Regions from separate parts of the Pseudomonas sp. GW823-FHT02C05 genome, predicted to be linked through region 1. Evidence: predicted binding sites of a transcription regulator. Region 1 holds the regulator's gene; each other region holds the start of a gene.
The links. Region 1 encodes sigma-54, which starts transcription at its own class of promoters, with help from an activator protein. Its sites were predicted from a motif close to ANTGGCATNNANNTTGCTNT; they were not measured.
Positions count from the first base shown of each region.

Region 2: a site for sigma-54 is predicted at 2,002-2,021, ahead of glnK (P-II family nitrogen regulator). Genes of this name have one in related genera too.
Region 3: a site for sigma-54 is predicted at 2,381-2,400, ahead of AC1RGE_RS31055 (CmpA/NrtA family ABC transporter substrate-binding protein). Genes of this name have one in related genera too.

Region 1 is NZ_JBXAJU010000002.1:214,500-218,406, reverse strand. It holds gene lptA (lipopolysaccharide transport periplasmic protein LptA) at 1-446, shown strand, start outside; gene lptB (LPS export ABC transporter ATP-binding protein) at 446-1,171, shown strand; gene AC1RGE_RS11945 (RNA polymerase factor sigma-54) at 1,354-2,847, shown strand; gene hpf (ribosome hibernation-promoting factor, HPF/YfiA family) at 2,973-3,278, shown strand; gene ptsN (PTS IIA-like nitrogen regulatory protein PtsN) at 3,291-3,755, shown strand; gene rapZ (RNase adapter RapZ) at 3,758-3,907, shown strand, end outside.
Region 2 is NZ_JBXAJU010000004.1:448,935-452,841, reverse strand. It holds gene AC1RGE_RS23510 (YifB family Mg chelatase-like AAA ATPase) at 1-1,363, opposite strand, end outside; gene AC1RGE_RS23505 (accessory factor UbiK family protein) at 1,550-1,810, opposite strand; gene glnK (P-II family nitrogen regulator) at 2,227-2,565, shown strand; gene AC1RGE_RS23495 (ammonium transporter) at 2,599-3,907, shown strand, end outside.
Region 3 is NZ_JBXAJU010000007.1:188,502-192,408, forward strand. It holds gene AC1RGE_RS31045 (nitrate/nitrite transporter) at 1-114, opposite strand, end outside; gene AC1RGE_RS31050 (ANTAR domain-containing response regulator) at 459-1,034, opposite strand; gene AC1RGE_RS31055 (CmpA/NrtA family ABC transporter substrate-binding protein) at 1,050-2,261, opposite strand; gene AC1RGE_RS31060 (quinone-dependent dihydroorotate dehydrogenase) at 2,494-3,513, shown strand; gene rmf (ribosome modulation factor) at 3,647-3,862, opposite strand.

The sequences.
Region 1 (3,907 bases):
GCATCCAGGCCGACGACGCCCAGCTGGACGACAAAAACGGCGTGGCCACCTACAAGGGCGATGTCATCATCACCCAGGGCTCGATGAAGATCACCGGTAACACCGTGACCATCACCCGGTCCAAGACCGGTGAAATCGACGTGGTGACCTCGGTGGGCAACCTCGCCTACTTCGAGCAACTGCAGAAGCAGACCGACCCGAAACCGGTCCAGGCCTACGCCGTGACCATCCAGTACCATGCCCAGCAGAACCGCATCGTGCTGATCGACAAGGCCAAGGTCATCAACGACGGTAATACCACCGAAGGCGAGAAGATCGTCTACGACACCGTCAAGCAGGTTGCCAACGCCGGTCGCGCCAATGGCAGCTCGGTTACCGCGCCGCGTCCGCGGATCGACATGGTCATCCAGCCGAAAAAGAAAACCGACGAGCAAAAGGCCCAGTAATGGCAACTCTGAAAGCTCAGCACCTGGCCAAGAGCTACAAGAGCCGCCAGGTCGTGCGTGATGTCAGCCTGTCCATCGACAGCGGTCAGATCGTCGGCCTGCTCGGCCCCAACGGCGCCGGCAAGACCACCTGCTTCTACATGATCGTCGGCCTGGTCCAGGCCGATCAGGGCCGCGTCCTGATCGACGACCTGGATGTCAGCCACCAACCGATGCACGGTCGCGCACGCGCCGGTATCGGCTACCTGCCCCAGGAAGCCTCGATCTTTCGCAAGCTGTCGGTGGCCGACAACATCATGGCCATCCTCGAGACCCGCAAGGAGCTCGACAAGGCCGGCCGTCGCCAGGAACTGGAAAGCCTGCTGCAGGAATTCCACATCAACCACATCCGCGACAACCTCGGCATGAGCCTGTCTGGTGGTGAGCGGCGCCGTGTGGAGATCGCCCGGGCCCTGGCCACCGCGCCCAAGTTCATCCTGCTGGACGAACCCTTCGCCGGTGTCGACCCGATCTCGGTGGGCGATATCAAGCAGATCATCCACCACCTCAAGGCCAAGGGCATCGGGGTGCTGATCACCGACCACAACGTCCGGGAAACCCTGGACATCTGTGAGACCGCCTACATCGTCAACGACGGGCAACTGATCGCCGAAGGCGACTCCGAGACCATCCTGGCCAACGAACTGGTCAAGGAAGTCTATCTGGGCCATGAGTTCCGCCTGTAAGGGCTGATGTGTTGGGCTGGACGCCAGGGCGCCGGGAACAATAAAACCCTACAAACTTTATTGTTACAGCGCTCTAGGCAAACACTTCAGTTTCAGGCATATAATTTGCTTATGTTTGGCGCTCCGGCGCCCTGTAGTGGATGGCGCATGTGCGCCGGCAAATAAGGTGTTAAGCCCCTGCCATGAAACCATCGCTAGTCCTTAGAATGGGCCAGCAGCTGACGATGACACCGCAGCTGCAACAGGCCATCCGCCTGCTCCAATTGTCGACCCTGGACCTGCAACAGGAAATCCAGGAAGCCCTGGAGTCCAACCCGATGCTCGAACGCCAGGAAGAAGGCGACGACTTCGACAACAGCGACCCCCTGGCCGACAACACCGAGTCCAAACCCAATACCGAGATCCAGGAGCCCTCCTACCAGGAAACCGCCCCCACGGTGGACAACCTCGAGGACGGTGAGTGGAACGAGCGCATCCCCAACGAACTGCCGGTCGACACCGCCTGGGAAGACGTATACCAGACCAGCGCCAGCAGCCTGCCCAGCAGCGATGACGACGAGTGGGACTTCACCACCCGCACTTCCGCGGGCGAGAGCCTGCAGAGCCACCTGCTCTGGCAACTGAACCTGGCGCCGATGTCGGACACCGACCGCCTGATCGCCGTGACCCTGATCGACTGCATCAACAATCAGGGCTACCTGGACGAAACCCTCGAGGAGATCCTCGAAGCCTTCGATCCGGAACTGGACATCGAACTGGACGAGATAGAAGCCGTCCTGCACCGCATCCAGCAATTCGAACCCGCGGGCATCGGCGCCCGCAACCTGGGCGAGTGCCTGTTGCTGCAACTGCGCCAGCTGCCGGCGAAAACGCCCTGGCTGGGCGAGGCCCAGCGCCTGGTCAGTGACTACATCGACCTCCTGGGCAGCCGCGACTATAGCCAGCTGATGCGGCGCATGAAGCTCAAGGAAGATGAGTTGCGCCAGGTCATCGAGCTGGTGCAGAGCCTCAACCCCCGCCCCGGTTCGCAGATCGAATCCAGCGAAGCCGAATACGTGGTCCCGGACGTCATAGTGCGCAAGGACAACGAACGCTGGCTGGTGGAACTGAACCAGGAATCCGTGCCGCGCCTGCGGGTCAACGCCCAGTACGCCGGTTTTGTACGCCGCGCCGACACCAGCGCCGACAACACCTTCATGCGCAACCAGTTGCAGGAAGCCCGCTGGTTCATCAAGAGCCTGCAAAGCCGCAATGAAACCCTGATGAAGGTCGCCACCCAGATCGTCGAGCACCAGCGCGGCTTTCTCGAATATGGCGATGAAGCGATGAAGCCGCTGGTTCTGCACGATATCGCCGAGGCGGTGGGCATGCACGAATCGACGATTTCCCGGGTGACCACGCAAAAATTCATGCATACCCCACGGGGCATATATGAGCTGAAATACTTTTTCTCCAGCCACGTCAGCACTTCGGAAGGCGGTGAATGCTCGTCCACGGCGATCCGCGCGATCATCAAAAAATTGGTGGCCGCGGAAAATCAGAAAAAGCCGTTGAGTGACAGCAAGATCGCTGGTTTACTGGAGGCACAAGGCATTCAGGTAGCCCGTCGTACCGTCGCCAAGTACCGCGAATCCCTTGGGATCGCGCCTTCCAGCGAACGTAAGCGGTTGATGTAGCCGCAGGGCTGGCCACAGCGTTTCAGAGTGTGTTTGAAAAGGGCCCGGTGTCGTTTTCAAACGTAGTCTAGGTGGCAGGCAACCCAGCCTGCCGCGTTATGCACTGGCAACGAAGGAGAAGCTGTATGCAAGTCAACATCAGTGGACACCAACTCGAAGTGACTGAACCCCTGCGCGTCTACATCGGCGAAAAACTCGACCGGCTGGAGAGGCACTTCGACAAGATTACCAATGTGCAGGTCACCATGGCTGTCGAGAAGCTGAAGCAGAAAATCGAAGCCACCCTGCACATCCACGGTGGGGAGGTCGTTGCCAACGCAGAACATGACGATATGTATGCCGCAATCGACCTGCTCACGGACAAGCTTGACCGCCAACTGAAAAAGCATAAGGAAAAGCAACTCCACCTTCTCCAAGGCACGGGTCGCTAACACTCCCCTCCCATGATCCGACTTGAAAGCATCCTGACCCCCGGCCGTTCCCTGGTGAACGTGCCGGGCGGCAGTAAAAAACGCGCCCTCGAACAAATTGCCAACCTGATCAGCCGTGAAGTGCCTGATCTGGAGATGCAGGATGTCTTCGAGAGCCTGATTGCCCGTGAAAAACTCGGTTCCACCGGTTTTGGCAACGGCATCGCCATTCCCCACTGCCGCCTCAAAGGCTGCGAGTCGCCCATCAGTGCGCTGATGCACCTGGACGCTCCGATCGATTTCGACGCCATTGATGGCGCACCGGTCGACCTGCTGTTCGTCCTGCTGGTTCCGGAAGCCGCGACCGATGCACACCTGGAACTGCTCCGGCAGATCGCCAGCATGCTCGATCGCAAGGAAGTCCGTGACCGACTGCGCAGCGCCACCAGCAACGAAGCCTTGTATCAGGTCGTTCTGGACGAGCAAAACGGTCAGTAATCATGCGTTTGATCATCGTTAGCGGCCGCTCCGGCTCAGGTAAAAGCACCGCCCTCGATGTTCTCGAGGACCACGGCTACTACTGCATCGACAACCTGCCAGCCGGCTTGCTGCCGGAACTGGCTGAACGTGCGTTGATCCACACCGAACTG
Region 2 (3,907 bases), on a different contig from region 1:
GGCGTTCGCAGGCCGCTTCCAGCCAGCGCTCGTCGGTTGTGGATAATTTGCAGTGGCGACGCAGGCCGGGCAGGTCGAGAAAGGCGTTGGCGCAGCCCTGGCGCTCGCGTTGCAGCTCGCGAGCCCCGGCGACCCTGGTGGCGGCTGCGGCGCTGTCATTGCCCGGTTGCGGCTCGGGGTTGAGGGCGGTGGCTTCGCGGGCCACGGTCAGGTGCAGGTCGATGCGATCCAGCAGCGGACCGGATAACTTGTTGCGATAGCGCTGGATCTGCTCCGGTGTGCAACGGCAGCGTCCGCTGGGCTCGCCAAGATATCCACAGGGGCAGGGGTTCATCGCTGCCACCAATTGAAAGCGTGCCGGGAACTGCACCCGGTCCCGGGCTCGGGCAATGACGATCTGCCCGGACTCCATGGGCTCGCGCAGCACTTCCAGGACCTTGCGGTCGAACTCCGGCAGTTCATCGAGAAACAGCACGCCGTGATGGGCCAGGGTGATTTCCCCGGGCTGGGGTTTCGAGCCGCCTCCGACCAGTGCCGCACCCGAAGCCGAATGGTGGGGCTGGCGAAACGGCCGCTGTGGCCAGTAACGCAGGGGCTTGTGGCTGGCCACCGACTGGATCGCCGCGACTTCCAGGGCTTCATCTTCCTGCAGCGGTGGCAGCAGGCCGGGCAAGCGGCTGGCCAACAGGGTCTTGCCGGTGCCTGGCGGGCCGCTGAACAACAGGTTGTGGGCGCCCGCCGCGGCGATCAGCAGGGCGCGCTTGGCGGCGAGCTGGCCTTGCACTTCGCTGAGATCGGGGTAGGGGAAGTGGCTCTGCACCAGGCCGTCGCTGACATAGGGCGCAATCGGCGCGTGGCCGTTGAAATGGGCAACGGCCTCCAGCAGATGATCCACCGCGATCACCTTTAGGCCGCTGGCCAGGCAGGCTTCTTCGGCATTGGCCCGGGGCACCAGCAGGGTATGCCCGGCGTCGCGTGCCGCCAGTGCGGCGGGCAGTACGCCGCGTACCGGGCGCACCGCGCCGGAGAGCGCCAGCTCCCCCAGGCATTCGATGTTGTCCAGGGCCAGGGCCGGCACCTGCACGCTGGCGGCAAGGATGCCCAGGGCGATGGCCAGATCGAAGCGCCCGCCGTCCTTGGGCAGGTCCGCCGGCGCCAGGTTGAGGGTGATGCGCCGGGCCGGAAAGTTGAACCCGGCATTGAGGATTGCACTGCGCACCCGGTCCTTGCTTTCCTTGACCGCGGCTTCCGGCAGGCCCACCAGGGTCAGGCTCGGCAAGCCGTTGGCCAGGTGCACTTCAACACTGACAGCCGGAGCCTGGACGCCGACCTGGGCACGGCTGTGGATGATTGCCAGGGACATGGGGAGAGCTTCCTTGCGACAGCGGGAACCGCGTCCTGCGGTGCTGCAAGGATAGATGATGGGGCTGGCCAGAGGAGCGCCCGAATGGGCACAGGATATGTCGTCGGTGCACGAGCCTTCGCCGGCAAGCCAGTTCCTACAGGACAGGTCTGTAGGAGCCGGCCTGCCGGCGAACCCGGATTCAGATCATTGCGCTGCCGGGTTCAGCCGGGCTTCCAGCTCCGCCACCTTGGCTTCGAGGCTTTCCAGGCGCGCGCGAGTGCGGGCCAGGACCACCATCTGGCTGTCGAATTCTTCCCGGCTGACCAGGTCCAGCTTGCTGAAGCCGCTTTGTAGCAGGGCCTTGAGCTGGCTTTCGATTTCATTGCGGGGCAGGGGTGTTTCACCGCTGAGCAACCGCGAGGCGTGGCCGCTCAGGGCGTCGAGAAGGTCTTTGGGCGCGAGCATGGGAGAGTCCTGAATTGCAGTCGGCCCGCAGTGTATCACGCAGCAACGACGCTCCAGGTGGCCCCGGGTTGCACGTTTTTCGCGCATCTGGCCGGGCGCCAGCGCACCGTTTTTGTGCGTATCCCGGGTGCCGTTTTCCCGCATTCCCTGCCGGCTCGGGGCAAGGGACTGAAATCACTGATTTTTCCCGAGCTGGCAAGCTTTCTGCTTAGACCCTGGTGACCCATGCACTGATGCAGTCGCTGTGACGAATGCAGTGCGGCAGGCGGAGCGGGGTGTGTTTCGTCAGACAGCGGTTAGCTGGCGTCGGTCGGGCTGAGGAAGGCCGACGGTGCGTTACAAAGCCAGGCACTGCGCTTAGACTTGAGTCGGGTTTGTTTTCCTGGGGCAAGTCCACCAATTCGGGAGAGAGTTTCATGAAGCTAGTCACTGCCATCATCAAGCCGTTCAAGTTGGACGACGTGCGCGAGTCGCTGTCCGAGATCGGCGTGCAGGGCATTACCGTCACTGAAGTCAAAGGCTTCGGCCGGCAGAAGGGTCACACCGAGCTGTATCGCGGTGCGGAATACGTGGTGGATTTCCTGCCCAAGGTGAAGATCGATGTCGCCATTGACGACAAGGATCTTGACCGGGTTATCGAGGCGATAACCAAGGCCGCCAACACCGGCAAGATCGGTGACGGCAAGATCTTCGTGGTCAATCTGGAACAGGCTATTCGCATCCGTACCGGCGAAACCGATACCGACGCAATCTAAGCCGCCAAACCCAACGCCCCAGGAGAAAACAATATGACTCTGCGTAAATTCGCAGGGCTAGGAGCCCTTTTGTCCCTCGTAATGCCAGGCCTGGCCATGGCGGCAGACGAAGCGGCGGCTCCAGTCCTCAACTCCGGCGATACCGCCTGGATGCTGACCTCCACAGCCCTGGTGCTGTTCATGACCATTCCTGGCCTGGCGCTGTTCTACGGCGGCATGGTGCGGTCGAAAAACATTCTTTCGGTAATGATGCAGTGCTTCGCCATTACCGGCCTGATCACTGTCCTGTGGTTCATCTACGGCTACAGCATGGCGTTCGACACCACCGGGATGGAAGCCGGCGTGGTCAACCTCAATTCCTTCGTGGGCGGTTTCTCCAAGGCCTTCCTGGCGGGCATCACCCCGGCCAGCCTGACCGGCCCGGCTGCGCTGTTCCCTGAAGCGGTGTTCGTCACCTTCCAGATGACCTTCGCCATCATCACTCCAGCGCTGATCGTCGGTGCCTTCGCCGAGCGGATGAAATTCTCCGCCATGCTGATCTTCATGGGCGTGTGGTTCACCCTGGTGTATGCGCCGATCGCCCATATGGTCTGGAGCGGTCCGGGCTCGCTGCTGGGCGACTGGGGCGTGCTGGACTTCGCCGGCGGCACCGTAGTGCACATCAACGCCGGTATCGCGGGCCTGGTGGCCTGCCTGGTGCTGGGCAAGCGCAAGGGTTTCCCGACCACGCCGATGGCGCCACACAACCTGGGTTACACCCTGATGGGCGCAGCCATGCTGTGGATCGGCTGGTTCGGCTTCAACGCCGGTTCCGCCGCTGCCGCCAACGGCACCGCCGGCATGGCCATGCTGGTCACGCAGATCGCGACGGCTGCCGCCGCCCTGGGCTGGATGTTTGCCGAGTGGATCACCCACGGCAAGCCTAGCGCGCTGGGCATCGCTTCGGGTGTGGTCGCAGGCCTGGTGGCAATCACTCCGGCTGCCGGTACCGTTGGCCCGATGGGCGCCCTGATCATCGGTCTGGCGGCCGGTGTGGTGTGCTTCTTCTGCGCCACCAGCCTCAAGCGCAAGCTGGGATATGACGATTCCCTGGACGCCTTTGGCGTGCACGGCATCGGCGGTATTCTCGGTGCGATCCTCACCGGTGTGTTCGCTGCTCCGTCCCTGGGTGGCTTCGGCACCGTGACCGATGTTGCCGCTCAGGTCTGGATCCAGGCCAAGGGCGTGGGTTTCACGGTGATTTACACCGCGATCGTCACCTTCATCATCCTCAAGGTTCTGGACGCGGTCATGGGGCTGCGGGTGAGCGAGGAAGAAGAGGCGGTCGGCCTCGATCTGGCAC
Region 3 (3,907 bases), on a different contig from region 1:
GATCTGCACCGCCAGGGGGCCCAGCAGGTACCAGACCATGAAGCTCAGGTCGAAATACAGAAAGGCCGCGAACAGGGTCGGGGTGTGGCCGGATTTCCAGAAGCTTGAATTCATCGCGCACCTCAGCTGATAAGAGTCGTTGGAGTCGTCATGAGCTTGCAGGTGGAGCGCCGCCACGGCCGCGCCACCGACCCCGGTCAGTGGGGCCAAAACGAAAAAACGTCGGCACCCGGCTCGTTGAGGGCGAGCAGGGCGCGCGACGTCTTTGTCGTAGGTGGGGCAACCGCCGTTGGTTACCGGTGTGGATCTGATAGCAAGAGCCGCGCCAACCTGCGGCCAATGCTGGCTCCCATGGGCAGGTTCGCTGTAGGAGCTGGCTTGCCAGCGAAGGCACCCTCAAGACTGGCACAAGGTTCAGAGGCCTATTCGCCGGCAAGCCGGCTCCTACGGGGCGCAGGTCAGCCCAGCAGTTCCTGCATGGCGATGATCTGTTCCGCGACCTGGATCAGCTTCTGCTGTTTGCTCATGGCCTGGCGACGCATCAGGGTGTAGGCCTGTTCTTCGTCGCAGTCCTTCATCTTCATCAACAGGCCCTTGGCCAGTTCGATGCGCTTGCGCTCGGCCAGTTGCTGGTCCCGGGCCTGGAGTTGCGCGCGCAGGGCCTGGTCGCTTTCAAAGCGCGCCATGGCCACGTCGAGGATAGGCTGCAGGCGCTGGACCTGGATGCCCTCGACGATGTAGGCGCTGACCCCGGACTTGATCGCCTGGCGCATTACCCCCGGATCGTGTTCATCGGTGAACATCACGATGGGCCGGGGTTGATCGCGGCTGACCAGCACCACTTGCTCCATGACATCGCGGCTGGGTGACTCGGTATCGATCAGGATCACGTCCGGACGCACCGTTTCGACGCGGCCCGGCAGGTCGATGGTCAGGCCGGATTCGTCAATCACCTCGAAACCGGCTTCGCTGAGGGCGGCCTTGAGCCTTCCGACTTTTTTCGCGGTGTCGTTGATCAGCAGGATACGCAGCATGTTCGCGGGCTCCGATCAGCGGTGGGCAACAAGGGGAGGGGTGCCGTTCATCGCATGCAGGCGGAAGCTGCGGGCATAGGCGGCAGGCTCAGAGCCGTCCCACACCTTGCCATCGATCAACTGGCTGCTGCGCATGTTCTGGCCCCAGGCGGCGATGCCTAGCGCGGTGGCGGCTTCGCGGTACAGCTCCAGCTGCTGCACGTGGCGAGCGACGCCCAGGTAATCCGGGTCTTCCCGCAGCAGGCCCCAGCGCCGGAACTGGGTCATGAACCACATGCCGTCGGACAGGTAGGGCAGGTTGACGGCGCCATGATGGTGAAAACGCAGGGCGTGGGGGTCCTGCCAGCGATTGCCCAGGCCGTCGGCGTAATCCCCCAGTAGCCGCGGCTCGATGCAGTCCAGCGGTGCATTCAGGTAATCGGCAGCGCTCAGCAACTGGGCGGTGCTGCGGCGGTTTTCCGGGCTTTGCTCGATAAAGCGGCTGGCTTCGAGAATCGCCATCACCAGGACCCGGGCGGTGTTCGGGTATTGCTCGACGAAGGCGCGGGTGCAGCCGAGGACTTTTTCCGGGTGATCCGGCCAGATCGCCTGGCTGGTGGCCAGGGTGAAGCCCTGATCCTGCTGCACTGCACTGGCGCTCCAGGGTTCGCCGACGCAGAACCCGTCGATGCGCCCGGCCTGCAGATGAGCCACCATCTGCGGTGGCGGCACCACTACGCTGTCGACATCCTGCAGCGGGTGGATACCCTGGCTGGCCAGCCAGTAGTACAGCCACATGGCGTGGGTACCGGTGGGGAAGGTCTGGGCGAAGGTCAGTCGTGCCCGGCTTTGGTGCACATGGCGGTCCAATGTCTCAGGGCTGGTCACCTTGAGGTTCTGCAGCTCCCGGGACAGGTTGATGCTCTGGCCATTCTGGTTCAGGCCCATGAGCACTGCCATGTCGCAGGGGGTGGTGCCGCCGATACCCAGGTGTACCGCGTAGATTAGACCGTACAGGCTGTGGGCGGCGTCCAGTTCGCCGCTCACCAGCTTGTCCCGCAGCCCGGCCCAGGAGCTCTGGCGCTTTAGGTTCAGAGTCAGTCCGTAGGGCTGGGCAAAGCCCTGGGTGGCGGCGACCACCACTGAGGCGCAATCGGTCAGGGCCATGAAGCCCAGGTCGATGGCGGACTTTTCCGGGGTATCGCTGCCGTTGACCCAGGCCAGCGGGGTGTTGGGGAGATCGGTCATGACGTGGCACCTTGCATAAAAAAGCGTCGTACCCGCCGACCGGGTGAGGCCGGGGCGGGTGACGACGCCATTGTCCTGGGACCTCAGCCGCCCTTGGCCGAGGTCTGCATGCACATGAGGGTGCAAGGCATATGCCAGCCCGGCGGGGATTTCACTTCGCGCCTCGCCTGCAAGCCCCGGGGCCGGCTATAATCGGCGCCCTATTTCGCCGCCAACCGAGTTCATCCCGCCCATGTATACCCTGGCCCGCCAGCTGTTGTTCAAACTCTCCCCGGAAACCTCCCACGATCTGTCCCTGGACCTGATCGGCGCGGGCGGGCGTTTGGGCCTTAACGGGCTGCTGTGCAAGGCCCCGGCGCAGATGCCGGTCAAGGTCATGGGCCTGGAGTTTGCGAACCCGGTAGGGCTGGCTGCGGGCCTGGACAAGAACGGCGCAGCCATCGACGGCTTCGCCCAATTGGGGTTTGGTTTTGTCGAGATCGGCACCGTCACCCCACGCCCGCAACCGGGCAACCCCAAGCCGCGGATCTTCCGCCTGCCCCAGGCCGAGGCCATCATCAACCGCATGGGCTTCAACAACCTCGGGGTCGACAACCTGCTGGCACGGGTCGCGGCCTCGCAATACAAAGGCGTGCTGGGGATCAATATCGGCAAGAACTTCGACACCCCGGTGGAGAGGGCGGTGGATGATTACCTGATCTGCCTGGACAAGGTCTATGCCCATGCCAGCTATGTCACGGTCAACGTCAGCTCGCCCAATACCCCGGGCCTGCGCAGCCTGCAATTTGGCGAGTCGCTCAAGCAACTGCTGGCGGCCTTGAGCCAGCGCCAACAGGAACTGACTGCGATCCACGGCAAGCGTGTACCGCTGGCCATCAAGATCGCTCCGGACATGAGCGACGAGGAAACCGTGGAAGTGGCCCGCGCCCTGCTTGAAACCGGCATGGACGCAGTGATCGCCACCAACACCACTTTGAGCCGTGAAGGTGTCGAAGGCCTGGAGCACGGCGCCGAGGCCGGCGGCCTGTCCGGCGCACCGGTACGGGAAAAGAGCACCCACACGGTCAAGGTACTGGCTGCTGAACTGGCCGGCCGTTTGCCGATCATCGCCGTGGGCGGCATCACCGAAGGCAAGCACGCGGCTGAGAAGATCGCTGCGGGCGCCAGCCTGGTGCAGCTGTATTCGGGGTTCATCTACAAGGGGCCGGCGCTGATTCGCGAGTCGGTGGATGCCATCGCGGCCATGGGCTGAGAGGGAAGGACAGCACGCGGGCATAAAAAAGGGCTCCTCGAAGGAGCCCCTGGGCCGAAGCCCGCCGCCCGGATGGGGCGTGCGTGGTTAAGTCGTCATCTATTCAAGTTTTAGGTGTCGGAATGTGCCCTGATCAGCCGACAGCGCGAAGTTCGTTGAGTCTGTGAATGCCCGCAGTGCCTGTCATACCGTCCCAGTTGTCGCCGCGTCCTTCTCGCCAGCCGTTAATCCAGGCTTGGCGTACCGACGGTAGAGTAAATGGGCAAAGCTCACGGGACTTGCCATTAACGCCATACTGATATCCGCGTAAAAACGCTTTTTCCAACGGATCACGCTTTAGTCTTCTCATAGGGTGTTTCCCTCACTTGTTGACTGTTTTATGTCCCGTCGACCT